3 regions of the Pseudomonas sp. RC3H12 genome follow, and region 3 is predicted to be linked to each of the others. Evidence: predicted binding sites of a transcription regulator. Region 3 holds the regulator's gene; each other region holds the start of a gene.

Region 1 (4,819 bases), 1.5 Mb from region 3:
GCCAGACCAGCTTCAAGGCGCTACAGGAAAAGGTCGCTTTCAGCGATGCCCAGGGCAGTCACACGGCGCGCTTCGGCGAGATCGAACAACGCGGCGCAGCGCTGACGCCCAAGGGGCGCCAGCTGTACGACCGCCTGCTGGACGCGACCCGCGCGGCCCTGGGAGGCGTGCCCGCCGAGGCCAACGCAGAACGCTACATGAGCCTGCTCGCCGAGCATTTCGCCGAATTTCCGGACGACCTGGGGCAGATGCGCGAACAAGGGCTGGCCTACTTCCGCTATTTCGCCACCGACAAGGGACTGGCGGCGCGTGGGCAGCCTGGCCGACCTACCACCCTGGAAGGGCTGGTCGACGCCGGGCATGTGCATTACGAGGCGCTGGTGTACGAGGACTTCCTGCCGGTGAGTGCGGCGGGGATCTTCCAGTCCAACCTGGGAGACGAGGGGCAGGCCGACTATGGCAGCAACGCCAACCGCGAAGCCTTCGAGCAGGCGCTGGGGCTGAAGGTGCAGGATGAGCTGGCGCTGTATGCGCAGAGCGAGCGGCGCTCGTTGCAGGCGTGTGCGCAGGCGTTGGGTCTGAGCGCGATGTAGGGCTTCGCAAAGCCGGGGCCGCTTTGCGGCCCCAATGCACTACCGATGAGTCCGGAACCGATCCACTTCCTGGCGCAACTGCCCCGCCAGTCCTTCCAGTTCGCGGGCCGTCGTGGCCAGCTCATTGGCCACATCTCGCTGCTCGCTGTTGGCCTGGGCGATGCTCTGCAGATTGCGGCTGAGCACCGTCGCGGTGCTGCTCTGCTCCTGGGTCGCGGTGCTGATCACCGCGAACTGCTCGCCCGCCACCCGGCTCTGCTCGTCGATGCGCGCCAGGGCTTCGGCCACCTTGTCGTTGCGCGCCAGGCCTTCCTGCATCAGCTGGTTGCCCTGCTCCAGCGTGCTGATGGCATGGCCGGTCTGCTGCTGGATGCTGGCGATCATGCCCGAGATCTCGTCGGTGGCCTGGCGGGTGCGCGCGGCCAGGCCGCGGACCTCATCGGCGACCACGGCGAAACCACGGCCCTGCTCGCCAGCCCGGGCCGCTTCGATGGCGGCATTGAGCGCCAGCAGGTTGGTCTGCTCGGCAATCGAGGTGATCACGCCGACAATGCCGCCGATCTCCTGCGAGCGAGCGCCCAAGGTGTCCATCACACTGGCAGTACCGCCCAGTGCCTCGGCGATCTGCCGCAGGGAAACCGAGGCTTCGTCCATGGCGCTGCGACCGATACGGGTCTGCTGGGCGTTGTCGCGGGCCATGCGCTCGGTCCCGGCCATGTTGTCGGCAATGTTCATCGAGGTGGCGCTGAACTCCTCCACCGCGCCGGCCATGCTGGTGATCTCGCCGGATTGCTGGTCCATGCCCTCGCAGGCCCCGGACGACAGGCCGGACAGCGAGCGGGCGCGGCCACTGACCTGGTCGGAGGCGGCACGGATATGCTCGACCATGGTCGCCAGGGCATCGCCCATCTGGTTAAAGCTGCGGGCGAGCTGGCCGATCTCGTCATGGCTGGTGACGCTCAGGCGGGCATTCAGGTCGCCAGCGCCGAGGGCTTCGGCCTGGCGCACCAGGTCGCCCAGCGGGCGCAGTTTGCGCCGCAGCAGCCAGAGGGTGGCGGCCACGGCCAGCAGCATCGCCAGTACGCTGCCGATGGCCAGGCGCAGGCCGACGCTCCAGGTCACTTCGCGGATCTCGCCCTCGGGCATGCTTGCCACCACGGTCCACGGCCCCTCGGCGAACGGCTCGGTGACGCTGAACAAAGGCTCGCCGGCACCGGCCCAGAACTGCCCTGCCCCCGGTTTGATCGCCTTGACCGCCTGGGCCGCCGCCTCACCGTCGCGCACCTCGGCCGGCGGCACCAGCCACTTGCCCTGCTCGTCCAGCAACGCCAGCGAACCGGTCTGGCCGATGCGGAAGCGCTTGAGGTTGGCAAACTGGGCGTTCTGCGCGTCGGTGTAGTCGAAGCCGACGAACAGCACTGCGATCACCCGGCCACCGCTATCGCGCACCGGCACATAGCGGGTCATGTAGTTGCGCTCGAACAGCACGGCACGGCCGACGTAGGTCTGCCCGGCTATCAGTTTCGGATAAGCCGGGTGCTGGCGGTCGAGCTGGGTGCCGATGGCGCGGCTGCCGTCCTGCTTGGTCAGGCTGGTGCTGATGCGCACGAAGTCGTCACCGCTGCGCACGAACAGGGTCGCAACACCGGCCGTCATCTGCTGGAACTCGTCGACCTGGTGGAAATCGTTGTTCAACAGGTGGTCACCCAGGTACAGCGCAGGCGTCGCGACACCTGCGACGTTGACCGTTTCCCCCGCGTGCAGCGCCAGTCCGCTGGCGAACCGCCGCTCGAACAGACCGCTCAGGCGCTGGGTATTGTCCTTTAGCGAACCGTGGAAGGTATCGAGCTGATCGGCCAGCAGCCGCGCCTCGCTGGCCAGGTGCGCCTGGCGCGTGGTGAGGTTGGCGTCGTCCAGCGAACGCAGGGCGAACAGGGTGCTACCGGTGATCACCAGCGCCAGCACGATGGCGAGGGCAATCCCGAGCTGCGAGGCGATTCGGGCACGCGGTTGAGACATGGCAAGGCTCCTGGCAAGAGGCCGGGATCGTCCTGATCACGCTGACCGCCCGCTGCATATCGACGGGGAATCGCGTCCTCTTCCGGGACGCTGGTGCAAGTTGATCGGCGTCTGTAGGAAATACTTGAGTGCGGGACCGGGATATTCGCAAACGTTTTCTTGCCGTGGCCTCAGAGAGGTTGTCAGCCCTGTGCCGACAGGATTTGCACAGCCGGCAAATCCATCGCCGCCGCCTCCTCCTGCAAAAACACGCTAAGCCGGCGCAACCGCTCCCCGCCCGGCCGGGTCCGTGGCCACACCAGGTAGTAGTCCATGCCGCTGGCTACCGCAGTCGGCCAGGGCAGGCTCAACCGCCGCTGCGCCACATCCTCGGCCACCATCAGCAGGTCGCCCATGGAGATCCCGTAGCCCCGCGCGGCGGCGATCATGCCCAGCTCCAAGGTGTCGAACACCTGCCCGCCCTTGAGCGAGATCTTGTCGGTCAGGCCCATGCGCGCCAGCCAAGCCCGCCAGTCGCGCTTGTCCGGCGTGGGATGCAGCAACTCGATACCGGCCAGGCGCCGCTCGTCCCAAGGCGCATCATCGAGCAGGTCCGGCGCACCTACCGGAATCAGCAACTCGGAGAACAACCGGCGCACTTCCCAGTCCGCCGGGAAGCTGCCATCGCTGAGCAGCACTGCACAGTCGAACGGCTCCTGGTTGAAGTCGACATGGTCGACATCCATCCAGGCACTGGTGAGTTGCACCTCGTTGCCGGGCTGCAGATGGCGGAAGCGACTCAGGCGCGCCAGCAGCCAGCGCATGGTCAGGGTCGAAGGGGCCTTCATGCGCAGGATGTCATCTTCGCCGCGCAAGGTTTCGCAAGCCCGCTCCAGGGAAGCAAAACCATCACGCACACCAGGCAGCAGCATGCGCGCGGCTTCGGTCAGCTGCAAGCTGCGGCCATTGCGCACGAACAGGCGACAGGCGAAATGCTCCTCCAGGGTGCGGATATGCCGGCTCACCGCGCTCTGGGTAATCGCCAGCTCTTCCCCGGCGCGGGTGAACGAGCTCAGCCGAGCAGCGGCTTCAAATGCGCGCAACGCATAGAGCGGAGGCAGTTGGCGAATCATGGCGCACCTGTCATACGGGAGCTGGATAGGAGCAGATGATCATACAGGCATGAGTCAGACTCATGACACCGATCGCATTTATCCTTTTGTGCAAAGCTGACCGAAGCCTCAGAATCGACGGCTCGTTTCCAGAATCATCAAGAAGGACCGCCCCCATGCACGTCGCGCCCACCACCGAACTCAAGGCTTTGCTGCGCCTGGCCGGGCCGCTGATCGCCTCGCAGTTGGCGCACATGCTGATGGTGCTCACCGACACCCTGATGATGGCCCGCATCAGCCCGCAGGCCCTGGCCGGCGGTGGCCTGGGCGCGGCGAGCTACTCGTTCGTGTCGATCTTCTGCCTGGGCGTGATCGCCGCGGTGGGCACGCTGGTGGCCATCCGCAAGGGCGCCAACGACATCGAGGGCGTCACCCGCCTGGCGCAGAGTGGCCTGTGGCTGGCCTGGGGCCTGGCGCTGGTCTCGGCACTGGTGATGTGGAACCTCAAGCCGGTGCTGCTGTTGTTCGGCCAGAAGCCGGAGAACGTCGACTCGGCGATGCAGTTGCTGACCCTGCTGCCGCTTGCCCTCCCCGGTTACATGACTTTCATGGCCCTGCGCGGTTTTACCAGTGCCCTGGGCCACTCCACGCCGGTGATGGTCATCAGCCTGGTAGGCACGGTGTTCAACTACCTGTTCAACCACGCCCTGATCGAAGGCATGTTCGGCCTGCCCAAGCTGGGGCTGATGGGTATTGGCCTGGTCACGGCGGTGGTGACCCTGGGCATGGCCATCGCGCTCGCACTGTATATCCGCTGGCACAAGGCCTATGCCGCCTACCCGCTGCGCAAGGGCCTGCTGCGCCCTTCCCTGTCGGCACTGCGCGAGCTGTGGCGGCTGGGCCTGCCGATCGGCGGCACCTATATGGTCGAAGTTGGTCTGTTCGCCTTTGCCGCCCTGTGCATGGGCGTGCTCGGCAGCACGGAGCTGGCGGCGCACCAGATCGCCCTGCAGATCGTCTCCACCGCGTTCATGGTGCCGACGGGCCTTTCGTATGCGGTGACCATGCGCGTCGGCCTTTATTACGGCGCCGGCAACTTGCTGGCGGCCCGTAGCG
Region 2 (4,819 bases), 380 kb from region 3:
CCCCTCATCAGGAGAGATCGAATGAGCGTACTCGTTGGCAAAAAAGCCCCGGACTTCACCGTTCCAGCCGTGCTGGGCAACGGCGAGATCGTCGACAGCTTCAACCTGGCCTCGGCCATCAAGGGCAAGTACGGCCTGGTATTCTTCTACCCGCTGGACTTCACCTTCGTCTGCCCGTCCGAGCTGATCGCCCTGGACAACCGCATCCCTGACTTCCAGGCGCGCAACGTGGAAGTGATCGGCGTGTCGATCGACTCGCACTTCACCCACAACGCCTGGCGCAACACCCCGGTCAACAATGGCGGCATCGGCCAGGTCAAGTACACCCTGGCAGCCGACATGACCCACGAAATCTGCAAGGCCTACGACGTCGAGTCCGAAGGCGGCGTGGCCTTCCGTGGTGCCTTCCTGATCGACACCAACGGTGTTGTCCGCTCGCAGATCGTCAACGACCTGCCGCTGGGCCGCAACATGGACGAGCTGCTGCGCCTGGTCGACGCCCTGCAATTCCACGAAGAGCACGGCGAAGTCTGCCCGGCCAACTGGAAGAAAGGCGACAAAGGCATGAACGCTTCGCCGGAAGGTGTCGCGGCTTACCTGAGCGAGAACGCTGGCAAGCTGTAATTTGCCAAGCGCATGAAAAAACCGGCCCTGGTGGCCGGTTTTTTTATGCTTCGAGCTACAAGCGTGTGATCAGTCGTTGAAGTCGCGCCAGCCGCCCATCTCTTTCCAGCGATTGACGATGCCGCAGAACAGCTCGGCGGTCTTCTCGGTGTCGTAACGCGCCGAATGCGCCTCACGGCCGTCGAAGTCGATGTCTGCGCTCTGGCAGGCTCGGGCCAGCACGGTCTGGCCGTAGGCAAGGCCAGCGAGGGTGGCGGTATCGAAGCTGGAGAACGGGTGGAACGGGTTGCGCTTGATATCGTTGCGCGCCACTGCAGCATTGAGGAAACCCAGGTCGAAGCTGCTGTTATGCCCCACCAGGATCGCCCGCTTGCAGCCATTGGCCTTCAGCGCCTTGCGCACGCCGCGGAAAATATCGGTCAGCGCGCTTTCCTCGCTCACCGCCATGCGCAGCGGGTGATCGAGCTTGATGCCGGTGAACTCCAGCGCGGCGGCCTCGATATTGGCGCCCTCGAACGGTTCGACCCGATGGAAGTAGGTGTGCTCGGGGAATAGGAAGCCCTTTTCATCCATGCCGATGGTGACGGCGGCAATCTCCAGCAGCGCGTCGGTGGCGCTGTTGAAGCCACCAGTTTCGACATCCACCACCACGGGCAGGTAGCCGCGGAAACGCTCGGCCATCGGATGGCGCGAGCCGCTGCTGACCTGGCTGTCCTGGTCGTCTTCGTACAGATCTTCGCTCACGCGTTGTCCTCCTGCAGGCGCCAGCGCAGCGTTTCACCAGCGCGCAGGGGAATGACGGTGGTGTCACCGAAGGGCAGGCTGTCCGGCGCTGTCCATTGCTCTCGCACCAGGGTGATGGTGTCGGTATTGCGCGGCAGGCCGTAGAAGTCAGCGCCATGCTTGCTGGCGAAGCCTTCGAGCTTGTCCAGCGCGTTGCGCTGCTCGAACGCCTCGGCATACAACTCGATGGCGGCGTAGGCGGTGTAGCAGCCGGCGCAGCCGCAGGCGGCTTCCTTGGCATGCTTGGCGTGAGGCGCCGAGTCGGTACCGAGGAAGAACTTCGAGTTGCCGCTGGTCGCGGCATCCAGCAATGCAACCTGGTGGGTGTTGCGCTTGAGGATCGGCAGGCAATAGAAGTGCGGGCGGATACCGCCGACCAGCATATGGTTGCGGTTGTACAGCAGGTGCTGGGCGGTGATGGTGGCACCGACGTTGGCCGGCGCCTCGGTGACGAACTGCGCGGCGTCGGCGGTGGTGATGTGTTCGAACACCACTTTCAGGGTCGGGAAGCGCTCGACCAGGCGGCGCATGTGCTCGTCGATGAAGCGCTTCTCGCGATCGAACACGTCGATTTCACTGCGCGTGACCTCACCGTGCACCAGCAGGGGCATGCCGGTTTCGGCCAGTGCCTCGATTGCCGGGAAGATGTTGTCGATGCTGGTCACGCCGGAATCGGAGTTGGTGGTGGCGCCGGCCGGGTACAGCTTGGCGGCGTACACGATCCCGCTGGCCTTGGCGGCGCGGATGTCTTGCGGGCTGGTGCGGTCGGTAAGATACAGCACCATCAGTGGCTCGAAACGGCTGCCGGCGGGGCGTGCGGCAAGGATGCGGGCGCGGTAGGCATCGGCCTCGACGGCGTTGCGCACCGGCGGAACCAGGTTGGGCATGATGATGGCGCGGGCGAAGGTACGCGCCACGTCACCGACGGTGTGAGGCAGGACGGCACCATCGCGCAGATGGATGTGCCAGTCGTCGGGGCGCAGGAGGGTCAGGCGATCGGACATTGGAGATTCCAGGCGGGTCGAACTCAGAAGCCAATGCTACCGGAAAACCCCTGTTCGAGCACGGCTATCAAGTTTTCCGACGGGCGTCCGATAGCATTCAGGTAAGCCGTCAGAATCAGTGGAGCCGACCGTGCGCCAGCGTTACCTAGCCCTGTTCACACTTGTCGCCAGCCTGCCGGCCGGGGCCATGACCTTCCAGACCCGCGTGGAGAACGTCGCCTGGAAAGTCGAGGGTGATCAGTTCGAATGTCGCTTGATCCAGCCGATCGACGGTTTCGGCAGCGGCGAGTTCGTGCGCCGTGCCGGCGAACAACCGACGTTCCAACTGCGTTCGGACAGCAACGTCCTCGGCGCGGGGTCCGCCACCTTGCTGGCCGCCGCAGCCCCCTGGCAGCCAGGGCGGGGCGATATCAACCTCGGTGCGGTGCACATGGCCCGCACTGGCGTGCTGTTCACCTCCAGCCAGGGGCAGGCCAGCCGCCTGATCAATGGCCTGCTCGATGGCCGTAGCACGGTGGTGCGCAACTACCGGGGCGAGGGTGGCCGGCCGATGCAAGTGCAGGTGATGCCAGTCAGCTTCGCCAAGGCCTACAGCGACTACCAACTGTGCGCCGCCAAGCTGCTGCCGATGAACTATGACCAGATCCGCCAGACCCAGGTCGGCTTCCCCGGTGGCGGGATCGAACTGGACAGCTCGGCCCGTGCGCGCCTGGATGTGCTGCTTGATTATCTGAAGGCCGATCCGACGGTCAACCGTATCGAACTCAACGGCCATTCCGACAATAGCGGCAACCGCCTGACCAACCGTGACACCTCGCGTCGACGGGCACTGGCGGTTGCCGACTACCTCAAGGCCCATGGCGTGCCGGAAGAGCAGATCACCGTGCGCTTCCACGGCGAGCGCTATCCACTGGCGAAGAACAACTCTGCCGCCAACCGGGCGCGCAACCGCCGGGTGAACATCCAGCTCGACCGCGTGACACCGGTCGAGAAGCCGCTGGAGAAGCCGGCGCCACCGGTTGCGCCGGCGGCTCCGGCACCCGCGGCTACCGCACCTGCGCCTGCGACGCCTGCGGCCGCTGCCACCCAGCCCGCTCCCGCGAAATCCTGAGTGCGACAGCGGGTCGCGCTCTCGACAATTCCTGTCGCTTTGTCGTCACAAGCTGTCGCCCCATTGTAAATTTTTCGGCAAGGCCGGTAGAATCATCGGCTTTCCGTACAACCCCGTGGAGTGATGGCATGGCGGACGTAAAAAAGGTCGTATTGGCGTATTCCGGCGGCCTTGATACTTCGGTGATTCTCAAGTGGCTGCAGGACACCTACAACTGTGAAGTGGTGACCTTCACCGCTGACCTCGGCCAGGGCGAAGAGGTCGAGCCGGCCCGCGCCAAGGCCCAGGCGATGGGCGTGAAAGAAATCTACATCGACGACCTGCGCGAAGAGTTCGTGCGTGATTTCGTCTTCCCGATGTTCCGCGCCAACACCGTCTACGAAGGCGAGTACCTGCTGGGTACTTCTATCGCCCGCCCGCTGATCGCCAAGCGCCTGATCGAAATCGCCAACGAAACCGGCGCCGACGCCATTTCCCACGGTGCCACCGGCAAGGGTAACGACCAGGTGCGTTTCGAGCTGGGTGCCTATGCGCTCAAGCCGGGCGTCAAGGTCATCGCGCCATGGCGCGAGTGGGACCTGCTGTCCCGCGAGAAGCTGATGGACTATGCCGAGAAGCACGGTATCCCGATCGAGCGCCACGGCAAGAAGAAGTCGCCGTACTCGATGGACGCCAACCTGCTGCACATTTCCTACGAAGGCGGTGTCCTGGAAGATACCTGGACCGAGCACGAGGAAGACATGTGGAAATGGAGCGTCTCTCCGGAGAGCGCCCCGGACCAGGCCACCTACATCGAGCTGACCTACCGCAACGGTGACATCGTCGCCATCGACGGTGTCGAGAAGACCCCGGCCACCGTGCTGGCCGACCTCAACCGCATTGGCGGCGCCAACGGCATCGGTCGCCTGGATATTGTCGAGAACCGCTATGTCGGCATGAAGTCGCGCGGTTGCTACGAGACCCCGGGCGGCACCATCATGCTCAAGGCTCACCGCGCCATCGAGTCGATCACCCTGGACCGCGAAGTCGCTCACCTGAAGGATGAGCTGATGCCCAAGTACGCCAGCCTGATCTACACCGGCTACTGGTGGAGCCCGGAGCGTCTGATGCTGCAGCAGATGATCGACGCCTCGCAGCTCAACGTGAATGGCGTTGTCCGCCTGAAGCTGTACAAGGGCAATGTCACCGTCGTGGGGCGCAAGTCGGACGATTCGTTGTTCGATGCCAACATTGCGACCTTCGAGGAAGACGGTGGGGCTTACAACCAGGCCGATGCCGCAGGCTTCATCAAGCTCAA
Region 3 (4,819 bases):
TTCTTGATCGGCTGCATGCGCGTCTTCATGACTGCGGTCTGCAGGTCGGCGGTGACCACATCGAGGTTGGACACGGCCTTGGACATGGCCTCGTCGCCGCTGTTGAGCCCCAGGCGCACCAGGCGATTACGCACCAGCACCAGCTCGCCGACCATGTTCATGATCTCGTCCAGGCGCGCGGTGTCGACCCGTACGGTGGTCTCCGCCTCGCTGGCGCCATGCTTGTCGGCGGCAGGCGCTGGCGCGCGGGCCGGAGCGGCAGGCTTGGCAGCGGCTGGCGCGGGAGCAGGCGCAGGCTTGGCAACCGGCTTGGCTTCGGCCTTGGCTGCGACAGGCGCGGCGACGGCGGCAGGCGCCTCGGCAACAACCGCCTCGCCAGAGAACTTGCCCTTGCCGTGCAACTGGTCGAGCAGCGCCTCGAATTCGTGTTCGGTGATGCTCTCGTCAGTCGCCGCTGGTGCCGCACTGGCTACAGGCGCAGCAACGCCAGGCAATGCGTCGACGGCGAAGGTGCCCTTGCCGTGCAACTGATCGAGCAGCGACTCGAACTCGTCGTCGGTGATCTCATCACTGGCAGGGGCAACGGCCGCTGGCTCACTGGCAGCGGTATCGGGTGAAAACTGGCCTTTGCCGTGCAGCTGGTCGAGCAACGACTCGAATTCGGCGTCGGTAATCTCGTCACCACCCGCGCTGACCTGTTCACCCTGCAGTTGCTCGTGAACCTCGGCTTCGGCCTTGACTGCATCGAGCGAGTCGAGCAGTTGCTCGAACTCGGTGTCGGTGATGTCGGGCTCGGCAGCCGGCGCTTCGGCGACAACGGCCACCTCGACCGGAGCCGGCTCTTCGGCGCCAGCGGGCTCGGCCAGGCGCGACAGCGCCGCCAGCAGCTCGCGGGTGGCCGGCGTGACGTCGGTGCGCTCACGTACCTGGCCGAACATGCTGTTGACCGTGTCGAGTGCTTCGAGCACCACGTCCATCAGCTCCGCGTCGACCCGGCGCTCACCTTTGCGCAGGATGTCGAACACGTTCTCGGCAATGTGGCAGCACTCCACCAACTCATTGAGCTGAAGGAAGCCGGCGCCCCCTTTTACAGTGTGGAAACCGCGGAAAATCGCGTTGAGCAGGTCCGCATCATCGGGCCGGCTTTCCAGCTCGACCAATTGCTCGGACAGTTGCTCGAGGATTTCGCCGGCTTCTACCAGGAAATCCTGAAGGATTTCTTCATCGGCGCCGAAGCTCATTAAACGTGCTCCTTAAAAACCCAGGCTGGACAACAGATCGTCGACATCGTCCTGGCTGGACACGACGTCTTCACGCTTATCGGCATGAATCTGCGGACCTTCACCCCGAGTCGGATGTTTTTCTTGATCTTTTTCAGCACGCAGCTGCTGGTGGTCATGTTCGATACCGGCAAAGCGGTCGACCTGGCTTGCCATCAGCACGAGCTTGAGCAGATTGCTTTCGACTTCGGTGACCAGCGTGGTCACCCGTTTGATCACCTGGCCGGTGAGATCCTGATAATCCTGGGCCAGGACGATATCGTTGATATGGCCCGCGACCTTCTGATTACCTTCGGCGCTGTGCGTCAGGAAACTATCCACACGCTTGACCAGCTCACGGAATTCCGGCGCCGCCACCTCGCGGCGCATGAAGCGCTGCCAGTCGGCGGACAGACTCTGGGCCTCGGTGGCGAGGTCATTGAGCACCGGGGTGCACGCCTCCGCCAGGTCCATGGTGCGGTTGGCCGCACCTTCGGTGAGGCGGACCACGTAGGAGAGGCGCTCGGCGGCATCGGTAATCTGCGACACTTCCTCGGCCTGCGGCATGGCCGGGTCGATCTGGAAGTTGACGATTGCACTGTGCAGTTCGCGGGTGAGCTTGCCGACTTCCTGGTACAGCCCGCGGTCGCGGGTCTGGTTCAGTTGGTGGATCAGCTGCACCGCCTCACCGAACCGGCCGCGCTCGAGGCTCTCGACCAGCTCCTGGGCATGCTTCTTCAGGGTTGATTCGAACTCACCCAAAGAGTTGTTGGTTGACTCCATTGCGCCCCCCAGACGTGACTCAGCCGTTGACGCGTTCGAAGATCTTTTCGATCTTTTCTTTCAGCGCCAGGGCAGTGAAAGGCTTGACCACATAGCCGTTCACGCCGGCCTGGGCAGCTTCGATGATCTGCTCGCGCTTGGCTTCCGCAGTGACCATCAACACTGGCAGGTGCTTGAGGCGCTCGTCGGCGCGAACGGCGCGCAACAGATCGATACCGGTCATGCCCGGCATGTTCCAGTCGGTCACCAGAAAGTCAAAATGCTCGCTGGTGAGCATCGGCAGTGCCGTGTTGCCGTCATCAGCTTCCTTGACGTTGGTGAAGCCCAGGTCACGCAACAGGTTCTTGATGATCCGCCGCATCGTCGAAAAGTCGTCAACGATGAGGATTTTCATGTCTTTGTTCAATTAGACCTCCAAGCAGTCTTTAACGCGCTCGGCGCCGAGCGCGCGCTCAATCAATTCGGCACTACAAAAAAACGACTGCACTGAACCCGGGTTCAACGTGCCCGCCACTCCCCAAGGCGGCTGCGCAAACGCGCGGCGCACTGGCTGTGCAACTGGCTGACACGCGATTCGCTGACCCCCAGCACCTCACCGATTTCCTTGAGGTTCAGCTCTTCGTCGTAGTACAGCGCCAGGACCAGGCGTTCGCGCTCCGGCAGGTTGGCGATCGCATCGGCCAGCGCAGCCTGGAAGCGCTCGTCTTCCAGATCACGCGCCGGCTCCAGCTGGCCGCTGGCTCCGTCCTCGTGCAGCCCTTCATGTTCGCCGTCCTGCAGCAGGTCGTCGAAACTGAACAGGCGGCTGCCCAAGGTGTCATTCAAAATCCCGTAGTAATCATCGAGACTCAATTGGAGTTCGGCAGCAACCTCGTGATCTTTAGCGTCGCGGCCAGTCTTTGCTTCGACACAGCGGATCGCGTCACTGACCATGCGCGTATTGCGGTGTACCGAACGTGGCGCCCAATCGCCCTTGCGCACCTCGTCGAGCATGGCACCGCGAATACGGATACCGGCGTAGGTTTCGAAACTGGCACCCTTGCTGGCATCGTATTTGTTGGCCACTTCCAGCAAGCCGATCATCCCGGCCTGGATCAGATCCTCGACCTGGACGTTGGCTGGCAGGCGCGCCAGCAGGTGGTAGGCGATACGCTTGACCAACGGCGCATAGCGTTCGATCAGCTCGTACTGCGCATCCTTGGCGGCCTTGCTGTACATCTTGAAACCGCTCGCGTTCATAGCACCGGCCCTGCACTGGTGGGCTGCACCAGGCGCTCGACAAAGAATTCCAGGTGCCCGCGCGGGTTGGCAGGCAGCGGCCAGCTGTCGACCTTCTGCGCGATGGCCTTGAACGCCAGCGCACACTTGGACCGAGGGAAGGCCTCATAGACAGCCCGCTGCTTCTGCACGGCCTTGCGCACGCATTCGTCGTAAGGCACGGCACCGACGTATTGTAGGGCGACGTCGAGGAAGCGGTCCGTGACCTTGGTCAACTTGGCGAAAAGGTTGCGGCCTTCCTGCGGGCTCTGGGCCATGTTGGCCAGCACACGGAACCGATTCATCCCGTAATCGCGGTTGAGCAGCTTGATCAGCGCGTAGGCGTCGGTGATCGAGGTCGGCTCGTCGCACACCACCAGCAACACTTCCTGGGCGGCACGGACGAAGCTGACCACCGAGTCACCGATACCCGCAGCCGTGTCGATCACCAGCACATCAAGGTTGTCGCCGATGTCGCTGAAGGCCTGGATCAGGCCGGCGTGTTGCGCGGGCGCCAGGTGCACCATGCTCTGCGTGCCGGAGGCCGCCGGGACGATGCGCACACCGCCCGGGCCTTGCAACAGCACATCCCGCAGCTCGCAACGGCCTTCGATCACGTCGGCGAGGGTGCGCTTGGGCGTGAGCCCCAGCAGAACGTCGACATTGGCCAGGCCCAGGTCGGCGTCCAGCAACATCACCCGGCGGCCGAGCTCGGCCAGCGCCAGGGACAGGTTCACTGAAACGTTAGTCTTGCCGACGCCACCTTTGCCACCGGTCACGGCGATCACCTGTACGGGATGCATGCTACCCATGTCTGTTCTTTACCTTGTCTCGCTTGGACCCAGGCCACATGAGGGGCTGAACATTCAAGGCCACGGTCCGGCCGGGCAACCCCATGATGTAGGTACTTTGCACAGTATTCACCCTCAACCCACGCGCTTGCCAGGGCTGTGGTACAGATCAGCGAACATGTCGGCCATGGCCTCGTCGCTGGGCTCTTCTTGCAATTGCACACTGACGGCGCGGCTTACCAACTGGTGCTTGCGCGGTAGCTGCAGGTCGTCGGGAATGCGCGGCCCATCGGTCAGATAGGCCACCGGCAATTCATGACTGATGGCCAGGCTCAGCACTTCGCCGAGGCAGGCCGTTTCGTCGAGCTTGGTCAGGATGCACCCGGCCAGACCGCAGCGCTTGTAGCTGTGGTAGGCAGCGGTGAGCACCTGCTTCTGGCTGGTGGTCGCCAGCACCAAGTAATTCTTCGCGGCGATGCCGCGCCCGGCCAGGGTCTCGAGCTGCATGCGCAGCGCCGGGTCGCTGGCCTGCAGGCCGGCGGTGTCGATCAGCACCACACGTTTGCGCAGCAGCGGCTCCAGGGCCTGGGCCAGTGACTCGCCCGGGTCGACGTAGGTGACCGGCACATTGAGGATGCGGCCCAGCGTCTTGAGCTGTTCCTGGGCGCCAATGCGGAAGCTGTCCATGCTCACCAGCGCCAGGTTGTTCGCGCCGTACTTGAGCACGTA

Evidence for each region. The regulator FliA, encoded in region 3, starts transcription of late flagellar genes. The targets are predictions, from matches to a motif close to CTAAAGTTTNNNNNNNNNNNGCCGNTAA.
Region 1: the regulator FliA is predicted to act here: its motif matches at 2,714-2,741, upstream of KHO27_RS21710 (methyl-accepting chemotaxis protein).
Region 2: the regulator FliA is predicted to act here: its motif matches at 2,478-2,505, upstream of KHO27_RS16280 (flagellar protein MotY).

The regions. Positions count from the first base shown of each region.
Region 1 is NZ_CP075595.1:4,747,496-4,752,314, forward strand. It holds gene hglS (2-oxoadipate dioxygenase/decarboxylase HglS) at 1-593, shown strand, start outside; gene KHO27_RS21710 (methyl-accepting chemotaxis protein) at 633-2,612, opposite strand; gene KHO27_RS21715 (LysR substrate-binding domain-containing protein) at 2,795-3,724, opposite strand; gene KHO27_RS21720 (NorM family multidrug efflux MATE transporter) at 3,880-4,819, shown strand, end outside.
Region 2 is NZ_CP075595.1:3,578,562-3,583,380, reverse strand. It holds gene KHO27_RS16295 (peroxiredoxin) at 22-624, shown strand; gene rnt (ribonuclease T) at 694-1,305, opposite strand; gene pyrC (dihydroorotase) at 1,365-2,411, opposite strand; gene KHO27_RS16280 (flagellar protein MotY) at 2,542-3,522, shown strand; gene KHO27_RS16275 (argininosuccinate synthase) at 3,651-4,819, shown strand, end outside.
Region 3 is NZ_CP075595.1:3,203,544-3,208,362, forward strand. It holds gene KHO27_RS14580 (chemotaxis protein CheA) at 1-1,241, opposite strand, end outside; gene KHO27_RS14585 (protein phosphatase CheZ) at 1,254-2,042, opposite strand; gene KHO27_RS14590 (chemotaxis response regulator CheY) at 2,062-2,436, opposite strand; gene fliA (RNA polymerase sigma factor FliA) at 2,541-3,281, opposite strand; gene fleN (flagellar synthesis regulator FleN) at 3,278-4,111, opposite strand; gene flhF (flagellar biosynthesis GTPase FlhF) at 4,226-4,819, opposite strand, start outside.